Regions from separate parts of the Flavobacterium sp. PL11 genome, predicted to be linked through region 2. Evidence: riboswitches for the same ligand, from Rfam matches in the RefSeq annotation. Region 2 holds a riboswitch; the other holds the start of a gene.
The links. Region 2 has a riboswitch for S-adenosylmethionine ahead of RCH18_RS12160 (hypothetical protein). Riboswitches for the same ligand answer to the same signal wherever they lie in the genome.
Positions count from the first base shown of each region.

Region 1 (7,862 bases), on a different contig from region 2:
ACAGACAAATATTTTACAAGCTAATTCGTCTCAAATATTATCTACTGAAAATCGTCAGGAAGTATCAAACCAAAAAAGTAATTTAGGATTGTTTAAGTTAAGTTCATCATATAAACCTAACACACGCTTGCAATTTGATTATGATGTTTTAACTAAAATATCTAAACAAGATGAAAACAATGCCTTACTTCGAGAATCAGTTGTAAGCGGCACATCTGCTACCGAAAATATAAATACTTTAAAAAATCAAGATCCTATTTCGGTAAATCAAAATTTGAGTTTGTATTATACGCAAAGCGACAAGAATATTTTTGCTTTCGAAATGCAGCATCTCTATCAAGAGGAAGATCCTTTTTATAACGCTAATCTAAAATCACAACCTTTTAATCTAACCGATTATATTGTGGGACAGAATAGGAACAATATTAATCAAAATCGTTTTGTACGAACAAATAAGGTAGATGCTAAGTTAGATTACTATTATATGCTTACAAATAAAAGTAATATAAACATAACGTTGGGGAACACTTATTCAAAACAAAATTTCAATTCTAGGATTTTTCAAATTTTAGACAATCAAGCCATCAATAATTTGAATAATAATGCTAATAAAAATGATGTCAGTTATAATTTCAATGATGTGTTTTTGGGATTCCATTATAAAATTTTAACGGGGAAATTTACTTTCACACCAGGCGTTAGTTTGCATAGCTATAACATGACAAATGAACAATTAGGAACTAGTAGCGATCAAAACTTTTTTAAAGCGCTCCCTGATTTTGTAGCTATTTATCAAATAAAAAAAGCAGAGACATTAACTTATAATTTCGCTTACACTAATTCTTTTACAGATATAAATCAACTTGCTGAGGGATTTATTTTTTCTAATTATAACAGTTTAACGAAAGGAAATCGGTTTTTAGAAAACGCAACTTCGCAAATTCATTCCTTAAGATATTTTAAGTACAATATGTTTAACTTTGAGAATATAACTGCCTTTGCCACCTATTCTAAAAGGGCAGATGCTATAAAAACGAGAGCATTATTTAATGGCGTAAATCAGACTTCATCACCTTTTAATTCTGATTTTGCTGACGAAACCTTATCGGGAAATGGTAATTATGGACGCTCTTTTTTAAAAAACTATAAAGCGTCTTTAGGAGCTAACTTAAACTGGTCAAAATTCAATAACATTCAGAATAATGTCCTGTCAACTAAGGAAAGTTTTACTCAAAGCTACACTTTGAAAGCATCTACTAATTATAAAAACATACCAAATCTCGAATTAGGTTACAATATCGTTAAAAACGACTATAATAATACCAGTTTTTATACAGAAAGGCCTTTTGCTAAATTGGATTATTTCTTTTTAAAGAGTTTTTCATTTGTTACTGAATATGAGTTTTATCATTATTACAACAATACGAAGACCGTTGATAACGAATATGATTTCCTTACGGCCAGTTTAATTTATCAAAAGAAAGGTGGCAAAATGGAGTATAAAATTAGTGGGACAAATTTGCTAAATACCATCTCATTAAATGATGATAGTTTCACGCAGTTTGCTACTAGAACATCACAGTATATGGTACAACCTAGATATGTGCTATTTTCTTTAAAGTACAATTTGTAAAATTCAAAAACTACTTTTTTGTTAAAAAAATTTGTATTGCGTATAAAAGGACTATTTTTGCCAACTTAATTTCTATAAACAAGAGATTGATTAAATTTAAAATTTTCAATTATGAAAAAAATAGCTCTTTTAATAACGATGTTAGTTTTTGGTTTTACTAATGCACAAGCCCCTTTAGAAGAAGGAGGTTTACAAGTTAATGCTGGGTTTGGATCTTCAAGTTGGGGAACTCCTGTATATGCTGGATTAGATTATGGAGTAGCACCAAATTTCACTGTTGGAGGTGAATTATCTTATCAATCCTTTAAATCAGCTAATATTTTAGGACTTCAAGCAAACGGTAATTATCATTTTAATGAAGCATTTGAAATACCAAGTGAATGGGATTTTTATGCTGGAGCAAATCTAAATTTTTACAATTGGTCAAAAGATGTTAGTGATGCAGATGATGCTGATTCTTTTGGTCTAGGACTTCAAGTAGGAGGCCGTTATTTCTTTACGGATCAATTTGCTGTCAATTTACAAATAGGTGGAGGAAATGTAAATAGTGGCGGTAAAATAGGAATTACTTATAAGCTTTAAGATATTTTTTTTATATTTTAAAAAAAAAACCGCCATTTCTACTGAAATGGCGGTTTTTTTAATTCGTAACCACTTTATAAAAATTAAAAAGCCACAGTTCATTTGAATTGCGGCTTATAAAATATTTTGTTTTATTTTATAAAAAATAAGAATACTATTTTTTATAAATTATAAACCAAAAGCAGTTTTTACCTGATCTACAAAATCTAGTTTCTCCCATGTAAATAAATCTACTGTGACTGTTTTTGTCAATCCACCTGGAGCAGTAAATGTTTTTGTAACTGTTTCTGGAGTTCGACCCATGTGTCCGTAAGCTGCAGTTTCACTATAAATTGGATTTCTTAATTTTAAGCGTTGCTCAATAAAGTAAGGACGCATATCAAAGATAGCTTCTACTTTCTTAGCAATTTCTCCATTAGTCAAATTTACTTTTGATGTTCCATACGTATCTATAAAAATTCCCATTGGTTGTGCTACGCCAATTGCATACGAAACTTGAACTAAAATCTCATCAGCAACACCCGCTGCAACTAAATTTTTAGCAATATGACGTGTCGCATACGCCGCACTTCTATCTACTTTGCTAGGATCTTTTCCAGAGAAAGCACCACCACCATGAGCGCCTTTTCCACCATACGTATCTACAATTATTTTTCTTCCAGTCAATCCAGTATCTCCGTGTGGTCCTCCAATAACGAATTTTCCAGTTGGATTTATATGATATTGAATAGCATCATTAAATAAATGAGCATGAGCAGGATTTTTTGCAATGATCCTTGGAATCAAAATTTCAACCAGGTCCTTTTTAATTATGGCAAGCATAGTAGCTTCCTCATCAAAATCATCATGTTGCGTTGAGATTACAATTGCGTCAATGCGTGTTGGTTTATTATCATCGCTATATTCTAAAGTCACTTGAGATTTAGCATCGGGACGCAAATAGGTGATTTCACTGTTTTCGCGACGCAAAATTGCTAATTCTTGTAATAATTTATGCGATAAATCAAGCGCAAGTGGCATAAAATTCTCCGTTTCATTGGTTGCGTAACCAAACATCATTCCTTGGTCACCGGCGCCTTGCTCTTCAGGATTTGCTCTGTCAACTCCTTGATTGATGTCAGCTGATTGCTCGTGAATTGCCGAAAGAATGCCGCAAGAATTTGCTTCAAACATATATTCACTCTTCGTGTAACCAATTTTACGGATAACTTCACGAGCGATGTGTTGGACATCTAAGTATGTATTTGATTTTACTTCACCAGCTAATATTACTTGACCAGTTGTAACTAAAGTTTCACAAGCTACTTTTGAATCAGCATCAAATGCTAAAAAATTATCAATTAGTGCGTCTGAAATTTGATCTGCAATTTTGTCTGGATGTCCCTCACTTACAGATTCTGACGTAAATAAATAAGCCATAATAAATATTATTTTTTAAATTAAACGAGAAAAAAAATTGCTGAAAAGGGCTAAAGAAGAATTTCTGCTTTAGCATTTTTTCTACTGAAAAATATTCAGCATCCATAACGAATAGTTTTCATTATGAAGAGGTTGCAATCAGTTCAAATTTTTCCTCTTGTATTTGGATGCAAATGTATGAAACCATTTTGAATTGTAAATTAATCTTTTGCCTTTTTACGATAATTTAAGATTTTTTAACATAGCCTACTAAATCCATAGGATTTATAAATTAATTTAAAATTTATTTGGTTTACTCAAAAATAGTTTGCAAATTTGCTTCATCAAAAAAGAAACAATGAATTTAATTACAATGAATATGTGGATAATGATGCTGGAATCTTCCGCAGAGTTCGCTGTAATATAGTTTTAAGTTTTAAAACATATCATAAAGACCTCTGCTAATCGTAGAGGTTTTTTTATGAGCTTAATTTAAAATGTTATCATTCTTATCAACATATTAAATACATAAATTAAAAATCAACTATTAATATTTAAACTAACTACCATTAAATCTAAAAATTATGAGCACACAAAAATTTGAAACAAACGTTTTACACGCTGGACACGACGTAACTAAAAATGCTGGAACCAGAGCCGTTCCCATTTACCAAACGAGTTCGTATGTATTCAACAATTCTGATCATGCTGCAAATGTATTTGCACTTTCTGAGCCTGGTTTTATATATACGCGATTAAATAATCCTACTAACGATATTTTAGAACAACGTTTAGCAACGCTTGAAGGAGGAATAGGAGCTGTGGTAACTGCATCTGGAACAGCCGCAATTTCAACAGCATTATTAGTTCTACTGAAAGCTGGAGATCATATTGTGGCGTCTAACAGTTTGTATGGTGGCACATACAATCTACTAAAAGTTACTTTGCCTAGACTTGGCATTACAACCACATTTGTTGATCCTTCTGATGCTAGCAATTTTAAGAATGCGGTTCAGGAAAACACAAGAGCATTTTTTGTCGAGTCACTTGGAAATCCAAAATTAGATGTTCTGGATCTAAAAAGTATTTCGGCTGAGGCCAAAGCCGCTAAAGTCCCTTTTATGGTTGATAACACAGTTGCATCACCGTACTTATTAAACCCAATTCAATATGGAGCTGACATTGTTATTCACTCCTTGACAAAGTACATAACTGGAAATGGAACCTCGCTTGGAGGTGTAGTGATCGATGCTGGAAATTTTGACTGGTCTAATGGAAAATTCCCAGAATTTACCGAGCCTTCCGCTGGTTATCATGGATTAGTGTATCATGAAGTTATAGGTCGTGCTGCATTTATCGCTAAAGTAAGAATTGAAGGTTTGCGCGATTTTGGTGCTGCTTTAAGTCCGTTTAATGCGTTCCAAATTATTCAAGGTTTAGAAACACTACCAATAAGAATTCAACGTCATAGTGAAAATGCTTTAAAACTGGCGCAATGGTTAGAAAATCATGATGAGGTAGCGTGGGTAAATTATCCTGGATTAAAAGCAAATAGATACTATGAATTAGCGCAAGAATATTTGCCAAAAGGTCAAAGTGGTATTGTCACTTTTGGACTTAAAGGAGGATTTGAAGCTGCTAAAAAAGTAGCAGATGAAACTAAATTATTTTCACTATTGGCAAATATTGGCGATACTAAGTCATTGATAATTCATCCCGCAAGTACCACGCACCAACAGTTATCAGCAGCAGAGCAAATAGCCGCTGGCGTGTCTCAGGATTTAATTAGATTATCAGTTGGTTTAGAAGACATTCAAGATTTAATTCAAGATTTAGAAACTGTTTTTGAAAATATAAGTAAGTCTCAATTAGTATAAGTTAGTACAATCTAAAAAGTCAATATTAATAAGAAATATTCCTGAATTTATTTGGTTTATTGAAATATATTTTGCACTTTTGAGAAAATATCAAAGGAAAATGATTTCAACATTTTACAGTATGATTATAGTCGCTCAGGAAACTTCCTAAGGGTTGCTTTATACATAATTTAAAATCGAATTATAAGATTAAAGCTTCCTTAGATTAAAGGAAGCTTTTTTTTAAATATTAAATGGCTGAGATGCGTTTTAAACGAAACGGTAAGCATAAATATTAAAATTATGGTACAAAAAACATGTTACACCTCAGTCGCAACAAGGACGCTCTTAAATACTACATTGTATATTTATGACCGTTGATTTCCAAAAGTGTAAGTTTATAATATAACTTAAAACCCTTTTGGATATAAATCTAAAAGGGTTTTTGCTTTTAAAAATTATGTTATTAAAAAATAAGACAATAGAAAATAAATAATTAATCTAAATTCAAATGTTATGAGTGTTACTAATTTTTTCTTAAGGCCGTTTGGGCTTTTAAAGACTTTTGCTGCTAAAAGTAGAACAGTAGGAATCCGTGCTGAGTCCAATAAATTGATTCATCCAAGATTCGAAATTTCAAAAAATGCGTTAGCACAAAAAACAGTGCCTAGCTCATTACTTTTTCTAATGTATTCTGAAGAAAATGACGCGTTATTTATTTAAACGGTCACGATTTATTTTCGTGGATGAAATTTCTAAAAGAAGTTTTAAAATTGTTATTTTAATGAATTGACGGAGAAAATTTTCTTCAGATTTCTCGTTAAAATAACAATTTTTCATTTTTATTCCATTCTGATTAAAAGCTGGAACAACTATTTCGATTGCGCATAAAAATTTGGTTGTTAAAAAAAATAGTGCTTAATTTGCATCAATAAGTTCGTAAACGTATTGAAATGTTATAAAGAAAGGCAGAGGGATTAGACCCGATGAAGCCTTAGCAACCCTTCGATTTATCGAAGAAGGTGCTGCATTCTACCACGCTTCCCGTGGAAAGATAACACTAAGAACTAGTCTAGTAACTCCTAGCTTTCTTTCTAATATTTCCACACACAAATCAAAAATTATAAAAGATTTGCAAATTGGAAAATAAACCAACACACATTACCCTTGAAAATTTCACCACCCATAATGGTGCTTTTTATGCTACGCTAAACTTAAGTTATCAGGTTTTTGGTGCACCATTACACACGGCTCCTATAATTTTAATCAATCATGCATTAACTGGAAACTCACAAGTAATTGGCGAGTCTGGATGGTGGAATGATATTGTAGGAATCGATAAAACCATTGATACTCGGAAATATACGATTGTCGCTTTTGATGTGCCAGGAAATGGTTTCAATTCACCTACTATCGAGAATTATAGAGATTTTATAGCTAGAGATATCGCTAGAATTTTTCTCGAAGGACTCAGCGTATTAAAGATTGATAATTTATTTGCACTTATAGGCGGATCTGTAGGTGGGGGAATAGGTTGGGAAATTTTGGCTTTAGATCCTAAGTTAGCTCAAAATTTTATCCCTATAGCAACCGATTGGAAAGCGACAGATTGGTTAATTGCCAACTGTTATTTGCAGGAGAAAATTTTGAACAATTCTAAAAAACCTATCGAAGATGCGCGCATTCACGCCATGATGTGCTACCGAACTCCAGAATCTTTTAAAGAAAAGTTTAACAGAGATATTAATAGACAACTAGAAACTTTTCAAGTAGAAAGTTGGTTGAATTATCACGGTGAAAAATTAGAAAAAAGGTTTCAGCTCTCCGCGTATAAAATGATGAACCAACTTTTGAAAACGATTGATATTACTCGGAATCAAGAGTCTTTCGAGTCACTTATTGCTAAAGTAGCAGCAAATATTTATATAGTAGGAATCAACTCTGATTTATTTTTCACAGCAAAGGAGAATAAGGAAACGTACAACGAGATAAAAAAATTCAAAAATAATGTATTCTATAGTGAGATTGACTCGCAACATGGGCACGATGCCTTTTTGATGGAATACGAACAATTAGACAATTTATTAGAGGTCGTCTTCAAAAATAAAAAACAAATGAAAATACTGAAATTTGGTGGTAAATCTTTAGCAAATGGCGAAGGGATCAATACAGTTTTAAATATTATTGAAAGTAAAATAAAACAAGAAGAAAAAGTGGCAATAGTGGTATCAGCCCGAGGAAAAGCAACGGACGAGTTGGATGATATTCTTACCATTGCGGTTAGGAACGGAAATTATAAACCACTTTTAGAGAGCTTCAAAAACTATCAAAAAGACGGTTTTGAAACTATTGATTTTTCGACAGAATTTGATAAATTAGATAAGCTTTTTGAA
Region 1 covers NZ_JAXCIA010000004.1:130,769-138,630, forward strand. Annotated here, with positions in the region: gene RCH18_RS03690 (carboxypeptidase-like regulatory domain-containing protein) at 1-1,633, shown strand, start outside; gene RCH18_RS03695 (outer membrane beta-barrel protein) at 1,745-2,215, shown strand; gene metK (methionine adenosyltransferase) at 2,384-3,634, opposite strand; gene RCH18_RS03705 (O-acetylhomoserine aminocarboxypropyltransferase/cysteine synthase family protein) at 4,198-5,490, shown strand; gene RCH18_RS03710 (hypothetical protein) at 5,986-6,192, shown strand; SAM riboswitch class I at 6,423-6,530, shown strand; gene thrA (bifunctional aspartate kinase/homoserine dehydrogenase I) at 6,609-7,862, shown strand, end outside.
Region 1: another riboswitch for S-adenosylmethionine. It lies ahead of thrA (bifunctional aspartate kinase/homoserine dehydrogenase I); the one in region 2 lies ahead of RCH18_RS12160 (hypothetical protein).

Region 2 (7,862 bases):
AGTGTAAGTTTTACACTCAGAACTACATCAAATTCTTTTTTAATTTGGTGCTGTCTCTCAAATAACTTCTTTTTAAAGTCACTTATTAAAATAATTTCATCCGAATAACCTTTGTGCAAACCAATGGTGGCTTGAGCGGTAAAGGTCTTTGAAACACTACTTTTCATATTTATTCTTTTTAGTTAAATTTACAATCTCCATAAACTTTCTCATTATACCATAAAGCATCTCGATGCAACTTATAATGCATATCTAAACCACTAACCGTGTAATGTACATAGGTATCATCTATTTTAATAATTCTAGGGTTCAGGTTGAATTTTTCTGGTTCATATAGACGCAGTGACTTGAACAACCTATAATTGGCGTCTTTTTCAAAAGAAGTAAGATTTGGATCACTGTACCACATATAATTCCCATCTTCTAAAATCATACCGTCAAGCCAGCTGATTTCCTTACAATCGGGATGCTCGATATTCACTTCACAAATTATATTATCGTTATAGTCGGTAACAATTTTTTCAGTAATAAATGCAAAGTCTTTATTTAGTTGCATGCCGCTAGGAATAAGCACCTCATCAGCAAACGTTCCAAATTGACCAGAGAGCATCTGTAATTCAGGAGCTACTAACAACACGCCATTTGTTTTTAAATGAATCTCGTTAAAATCTGTTAAATGGTGTAATGATTCAAATCGTTCTGTAATGCTTGATACTTTAATTACTAATGTCGAAAAAAGGGGTTTTAAAAAATCGGAATTGGTATACGTCAGCATATTTATAATGTGTTTATAATTCATAATTCGCCCTGTCCTTCTTGAAAAGAATGACATTTAGGATAGTAGAAATAAATATTTTTTAGATGAAATGTTGGATAGATTGTGCGATAATATGACCATTTAAATCCAATAAGACTCCACCATAAGGGATGCTGTTCAAGAATCGTGGTTTATTATTCACTTTTGGTAAGTAATAAGCCGAATCTGAACTTAATACCAAAGCTAAATCCTTGGGTCGATTTGATTCAACACTGATTTTTTCATAAACTTTTTCAAAATGATAGAGTAGTAGCGACTCTTTTTTATCCTTATCTTCCAATATTTCACTAGTAATTGATAGAACACTTCCCGGTAAGTGATCTGCTGACGATTCATCTTCAACTAAGTGAATAGGAATTTGGGTGTAACAAGGCGATTTAGGATGTTTCAAAATAAAATAAGGGAATTTACCGTAATAACCTGAAAGCTTATTAATAGTGAATACGAGATCGTCATCAAGAAGTAAAGTTTTACAATTGAAGTTTTGTAATTCTCTTCTTGTTTTTTCATCTTCTTTTGTATTCCAAATCAGTATAAAACGAGCTTGGGTTTCTATTCTGAAAGTTCCACTTCCTTCATGCAAACTAAATGTTTTTCCCATGAATTGTTTTTCACTATCAAATAACAAAATTTCGTAAGGTGTTACTCCGGTAAAATCAAGTTGTGTTGTGAGAGCGCTGTGGCTGATTTCGATTCCTAATGGAGTGAATTTGTCCTCAATCAATGGCGACACTACTAAATTGCGATTTTCGCAAATATGCCATTGTGTTTTTAAGCCTACATAATGATCAATATCGCTACCTGATTGGTGCTGTACGATTTCTTTTAACTGAATACTTTTAGTATACATAACATAACAATTTTAAATTAAAATTTTTGCTATGTCGTAAAATGCGATAAAGAATTGTGGTTTCTCAATACATTTGAACGACTGTCCCGCATTCTAAGCCACCGTGTCTTGAGTTGATCGGTTGGCATTACACAGACGTGTAATTCTTGATGCTTTTGCAAATCTTATAAAAAAAATTGAGTTGTGCAAGTAATCGTAATTTAAATTGTAAAATTTTATTGTTTTCTCTTCTTTAGGTGATAATTACTTGAGTGTGAAATGTAAAGATTGTGGTAAAAAATCACACTAGTTTTTCTAGAATTATAAGTTCTGCCATTTCATTAATAGTACCAAAAACAATAGCATTTTGTTTGTATTTTTTTCCTAACTCAATTGACTTTTCTTTTGAAATATTGCAAACAAAATAACTTTCTTCTCCAGGCCAAATACCTTCTGCATCTTTTCCTTCTCCTATATGATTAGGATATTTTTTAATATCCTCTAGTAGTTGATTGTTCAACGTGGTATTATCTTCAATAGTGAAATTACTAGCAGACAGCGGATTCCATGCGGTAATATAACACCAAGATTTATAGTTTTTCTCTTTTAAAAAAATATTTAATTCTATATTTTCTTTACCAATATTAATTAGTAATTTAGGATTGAATACATGGTAATTTGTGTTACTGTATGCTTCTAATAATTCTTGATTCATAGTTTGTTATTTATTATTTTATAATAAGTTGATATATTTACAATCAACTATTTCTCTTCTTATTAAAAACGTAGTAGTTCTAATTGCATAGAATAGTACTATATTATATCTCTTTTCTTTTTCCAATGATTACTATACTTCGCAATTAGTTCTTTCATAGTTTGGACTACACCTCTATAGTCTTGATCTCCTTCCTTTATTCCTAGAGTGCTGGAAGTTTGATTTTTAGTGAATGTTAAACCAGTAATTAAATGGGCTATAAATTCTGGTAAGATGTTTACTTCTAAAAACAAACCATCTAATCTGCTATTAATTAAGACATTTCCCTCTGCATTTAATCCCGTATGTGTACTAATATCTCTGACTCTATGTGCTTTTATATATGATGAATTCGTTTTTAAATCCTTACTTTGAAAAACTAAAAAATATTCTTCTGGAACACACTGAAATTCAATAAGATTTGATGCAGAATTATATCCGTTGCTGTAGCGTTTACCTTCTTTCTTAGCTGTTTTACTGGTATTGTTTTTATTAGAAATTAAGTCGTACGGAATTACGGTATTCACGCATCCTGTATCGTAGACCATTACAATTCTACCTTTTTTACAACTGTTGAAAATTGGAATTTCATTAAAAATATCCAAGGCAACTGCAGGTTTCTTTTGAAATGACCATTCACCAGACTTATAAAGTGTCATGTATTTCCAAATCTTATCCTTTTCAAAAATTTCTTCAATTTCGGGTAAATTAAATGTTGGAATATCTTTTATAACCTCAGTAATTTTTGCTTCTGTATACGCCTCTTTTTCAATATCCAAATCAATACTATCGTTAGCATTGATTTCTATATTCTCTATTGGTGCATTTCTTAATTTCAATCGATGTTCCACAAAATAGGTAATTTCATCTCCTTTTAATAGTTGGGTCATATTACCTGTTCTTTCAAATAGTTTAAAATTATGCACAAAAACGGGCCTTTGCACTTGGCTTATCTTTATAATTAAATAATCTAATCCTGATTGGTTAAAAAAATTAAATTCCAAATGACTATTTGAAACTCCACCTATTCCGAAACGTACAGCGCTTCTAATTTTATTCTCGTATCCATCCATATTTAATTGATAGGAATAAGTATCCGTTTGACTAGAATTAAGATGAATATAATCCTGATTTATTCCACGAATTTTACCACTATCATCTATACCAATATACAATTCACCACCAGCAGCATTCTGAAAACCTGCGATTGTTTTTAAAATATAGGAAAGCTGTTTATCTATGTTTGGTTCTATGGAACCCGCAGGATAAACAATCGTACTTTTAAATTCTTTGGTTGCTGATTCGAAACCAAATAAACTTTCTGTTCTCGGATCTTCCGAAATTTCCAAAGTAATAGATTCATTATTACTTTGAACTAAATCTCGTGGATATTCAAAATCTAAAAAACTTTTATTATATCCCTTATCATTAATTTTATTTACTACTAAATTGAAAATATCACCAGTTTGATGTTTCGGTTCATTTAATTTGGGATAGTAGCGATGGTACAATCCAAAGGAATCGTTTAAATTATAGAATCCAGCTTGCGTTTTGGAATCAACTTCGCAATTAATAACTTTAAAAGCATACTCAGAACCTAAATCCGCATAACAAAAATTTAAAATATCTTTCTTGTTTTGCTCTAGTAGAGGTAACCCTCTAATACTTATATCTTTTACGAAACATGTTATTTTATCTGGAAGGTTAAAATCTTCCCATTCTAATTGATAATCGAAAGGTTTAACTCTATACGTTTCCTTATAGCCGTCAGATAAATATATATATTTAGTGTCATTTTCTTCTCTAATTTCGACTACTTGAAAAGAGTAGTAGTTGCCCGGAATGTATGTGGTCATATTTTTATTTTTTTTTCAACTAGTTCCTCAATTTCTTTAAATGTTACTCCATATAAACCAAGTATTTCTTTAGCTTTTAAAATATTTTTCTTTAAATCCTTTTTAGCATAATACATCACAAATTCGAGATTGTTGAATTGCAATTCTTCTAAAGTATATCCTTTATGTTCTAACTGAAGAACATGCCACTGCGTATAATTTATAGGCAGTTTTATACTTCGTAAAATACTGTCGTTTTCAAAAAAAGTGGTTTGAACTTTAAATATCGTTTTACCTATTTGTAACTCATTACCACGAATGATACATTCTATTTCCTTACTAATTGTATTATCGATTATATCTTTAAAATAAAAAAAATCAATGGATGCCTTGCAGGTATTTATTGTTTTGCAATCGATTGTTATTTTGACACCAGGTACAACTAACGTTAACATATTATCGGTGATGGTTAGTTCTAACACGGTTTGAATATTGTACTTTGATTTCCTACCTAAAGCTTTATTTATATTTTTTAATTCTTGCACTAAAGCCTCTTTTTTAACGATAAAACTAGAGTGATTCATAGAAGTTCAATTTAAAAATTAGTGCGTTTTAAAACTATTCCATTTGGTTTGTAATCTGCCTGCAATATAAACTTCCATAAAGTACAAATCATAATCTTCGGTTTCTGGAATGACAACCAAAAAATAATTTTTTATTAGCTCTTGCTCTCTTTTTAACATCGCTAAATCTAAATGCATTCTGCCTTTTACGTGGCCTGAGTTAATTTTAGCTTGTAGATAAGCTAACGAAGCCTGATTGTGATTATTTCCTCTACTATGTTGAGAAAGTCTTCTAAAAATGGTTCGTGAAATTCCAATATAAATGGGTTCAATTTGCTTATTCGAATTCATTTCTCCAAAAATGTACAAGCCTTTCAACTCATTATTACATTTGTTTTCTAATTTCATTTTTGCATTACATGTAATTTGTAGTTTTTGTAAAAACTGATCATGCCTTTTATTACTACTCTCTTCGTACAATTGATGAACACGCAAACAGCTATTATCCGAGAATCGATCTTGAATTAATAGTACTGCATCTTCACATTTTTGTAATAAAGTTTCAAAATTGATTGGTGATTTGTTTGTGGTTTTATTCATTTCTAAATTTTTCAATGTCATTATCCTTGAACTTAGCAATATAGTATAGCTATTTCTGCTCTGCAAATTTCCAACTTATATTCATACAATAATTTTTTGCCTTAAACACTGTTTTTTTACTCAATTACAAAGTCATCATATTCCTCAATATTTAGATTAAATTTCGGATCAATTATTAGAACTTCGTCATAGGTAAGTTCATATAATTTGTAAACCATCATGTCAATTTGGTGTTCTAAATTTAATGTACTTAATTTTAAGTCAACTTCTTTGATACTAATAATTTCTTTTACGCAATTAATCAAAGCACTTGGTCGATTTTTATTTGTTATAGGTAACTGCGATAGAAATTGAGTCTTATAAGCATAAAAACCACCTGCTTGAGGTGTCGTTATTTTTTTATATATATAATCCAGTAACTTACTATTTAAAATCCCTAGTAAAAAACAGTAATTTTCAAAACTGTCATCTTTTGGAATAATATGATAAGTTTTTGTATTCCCATAAAATTTATCAGTAATCACGAAATTATTTCTATCTGAAATTTCAGGAGTAATTATTCTTAATTTATCAAAATTCAAATGGTTCCTTTGATTCCATAACTCATACCAAAGTTTGGATGAGTTATCAAAATAATTTCTACCATTTAAAAGTTTCCGATTCTCTTTTAAGTAATTATAACAATTGGGATAATTAATTTTTAACAAGTTTTCGGGGATAACTTTTGATGTTTTATCATATGGATATATTACATAATTCTTTGACCAGTTTATTGTGTATTTTTTTAAGTCCTTTCCCTTTAATATTTGTTTTATGACATTATTTTCGATTTTTAATTCTTTTACATCCTCCTGACTAATATAAAACACTTCGTCCTTACCAGAAGCAATTCCTTGAAATATTTGGTTGGTAAATTCTAATAATGGTTTTGTGTTTTTTGTAAATTTCAATAAAAGATTTGTTATTTGATCATCTTGAAAGTTCCAAACCTTGTTTTTTAATTCGGTATTCCTGATTTTTATTACTTTTTTTATATTTGAAGTTACTAACTCATTTAAACTATTATCAAAATCAGCAACTGAAATTACTTTATTCTTGCCATATTGGTGATAATTGAATTGATAATCTATTTTTTTTATACATTTGCTAAAGATAAAAATCCCTGTATAATTTGTTGCTCCGTCAAATACTTGTATGTCTGCAAAGTCTAAAATTGAAATTATCTTAAAATTTGTCTCTATATATTTTCTAATTTCTTTTCCAAAATCTTTTTTTAAAAAAGTGGTTGGCTGAATATAAGAAACGACACCGTGCTCTTTTAAAAAGGCAAAAGCTATCTCATTAAATATAACGTAAATGTCATACTTCCCTTGAGCCGAGTTGTATTTTTTAAGTTTTCTCTTATCTTCAATTGCAAGTTTTTTAAACTCAATATAAGGCGGATTACCAATTACAATATCAAAACCATTTGACAAGTCAAACATCCATTCTTTATCAAAGAAAGGAGAGGAGACATTTTGATCATACGGATCCCAATTGGCTAATAATTTTGCCGTCTCATTACCAAAATCTTCTGCCAATAAACTGCTTATTTTTTCTCTAATTTCTTTGTCTTCCTCTCGTAGTTCCCTTTTTCTGCTAGGGCTTTTTATACTAAATAAACTATGTCGGACTTTTTTGAGTTGTTTTTCTAACTTTCGTACTTCTTTTTTATCAAATAACGAACCTGAAAAGTCCCCTTCTTTTGGTTTATCTAGACCTATTAAGGTATTTGCGGCTACAAATTTGGTTTCTAAATTGGGTAGTGGTCTAATTCCAAAATCTTTTTTAGACTTATTTACTTTTTGATCTACTACTAATGAAATAAAGAAACGCAGTTTAGAAATTTGCGTAGCAATGGGCTGTATATCAACTCCATAAATACAATTTTCTATCAGGTATAATTTTCGACCATAGTCTAAATCGTTGTCTGCAAAAGAAGCTTCAATGTCTTTAATTTGAGATTTTAACTCACTAATGCTTTTGTCTTTTATTTCGGTATCATCCAATAATTCCAACTCGTCAATTGCTTTTTCTACTTTATCAATTTGACGTTGTTTCCATTCTTTGTTATTAGGATCAATTTTGTGTAGTATATGCACCATTTTCTGCAAAATTCCCATAGGATATGCACCAGAACCACAAGCAGGATCTAATATTTTGCAATTATCTAAAGCAGTAATTATCTTTTTTTGAATTTCAGGTTGCCCTTCAAATGGGTTCTCTGCACTGTAGGAAACGAGATTGTGCAAGAGTAAGTCTAAAGCCTCTTCATTATCTTTAAATGGATTTTCGTCAATTTTTTGTTCAAATGCTAATTGGCTTTTCTTTATCTCATTGCCAAACAAAGCAATTTGTTTTTTTCCAAGTTCCACAAAACCGACCTCTTCTTTAATTAATTCATTTTTTAAGTAAGCGATTAAAC
Region 2 covers NZ_JAXCIA010000023.1:26,512-34,373, reverse strand. Annotated here, with positions in the region: gene RCH18_RS12170 (hypothetical protein) at 1-167, opposite strand, end outside; gene RCH18_RS12165 (hypothetical protein) at 179-775, opposite strand; gene RCH18_RS12160 (hypothetical protein) at 858-1,667, opposite strand; SAM-I-IV-variant riboswitch at 1,727-1,825, opposite strand; gene RCH18_RS12155 (DUF3293 domain-containing protein) at 1,948-2,361, opposite strand; gene RCH18_RS12150 (AlbA family DNA-binding domain-containing protein) at 2,460-4,256, opposite strand; gene RCH18_RS12145 (hypothetical protein) at 4,253-4,819, opposite strand; gene RCH18_RS12140 (GIY-YIG nuclease family protein) at 4,838-5,398, opposite strand; gene RCH18_RS12135 (Eco57I restriction-modification methylase domain-containing protein) at 5,515-7,862, opposite strand, start outside.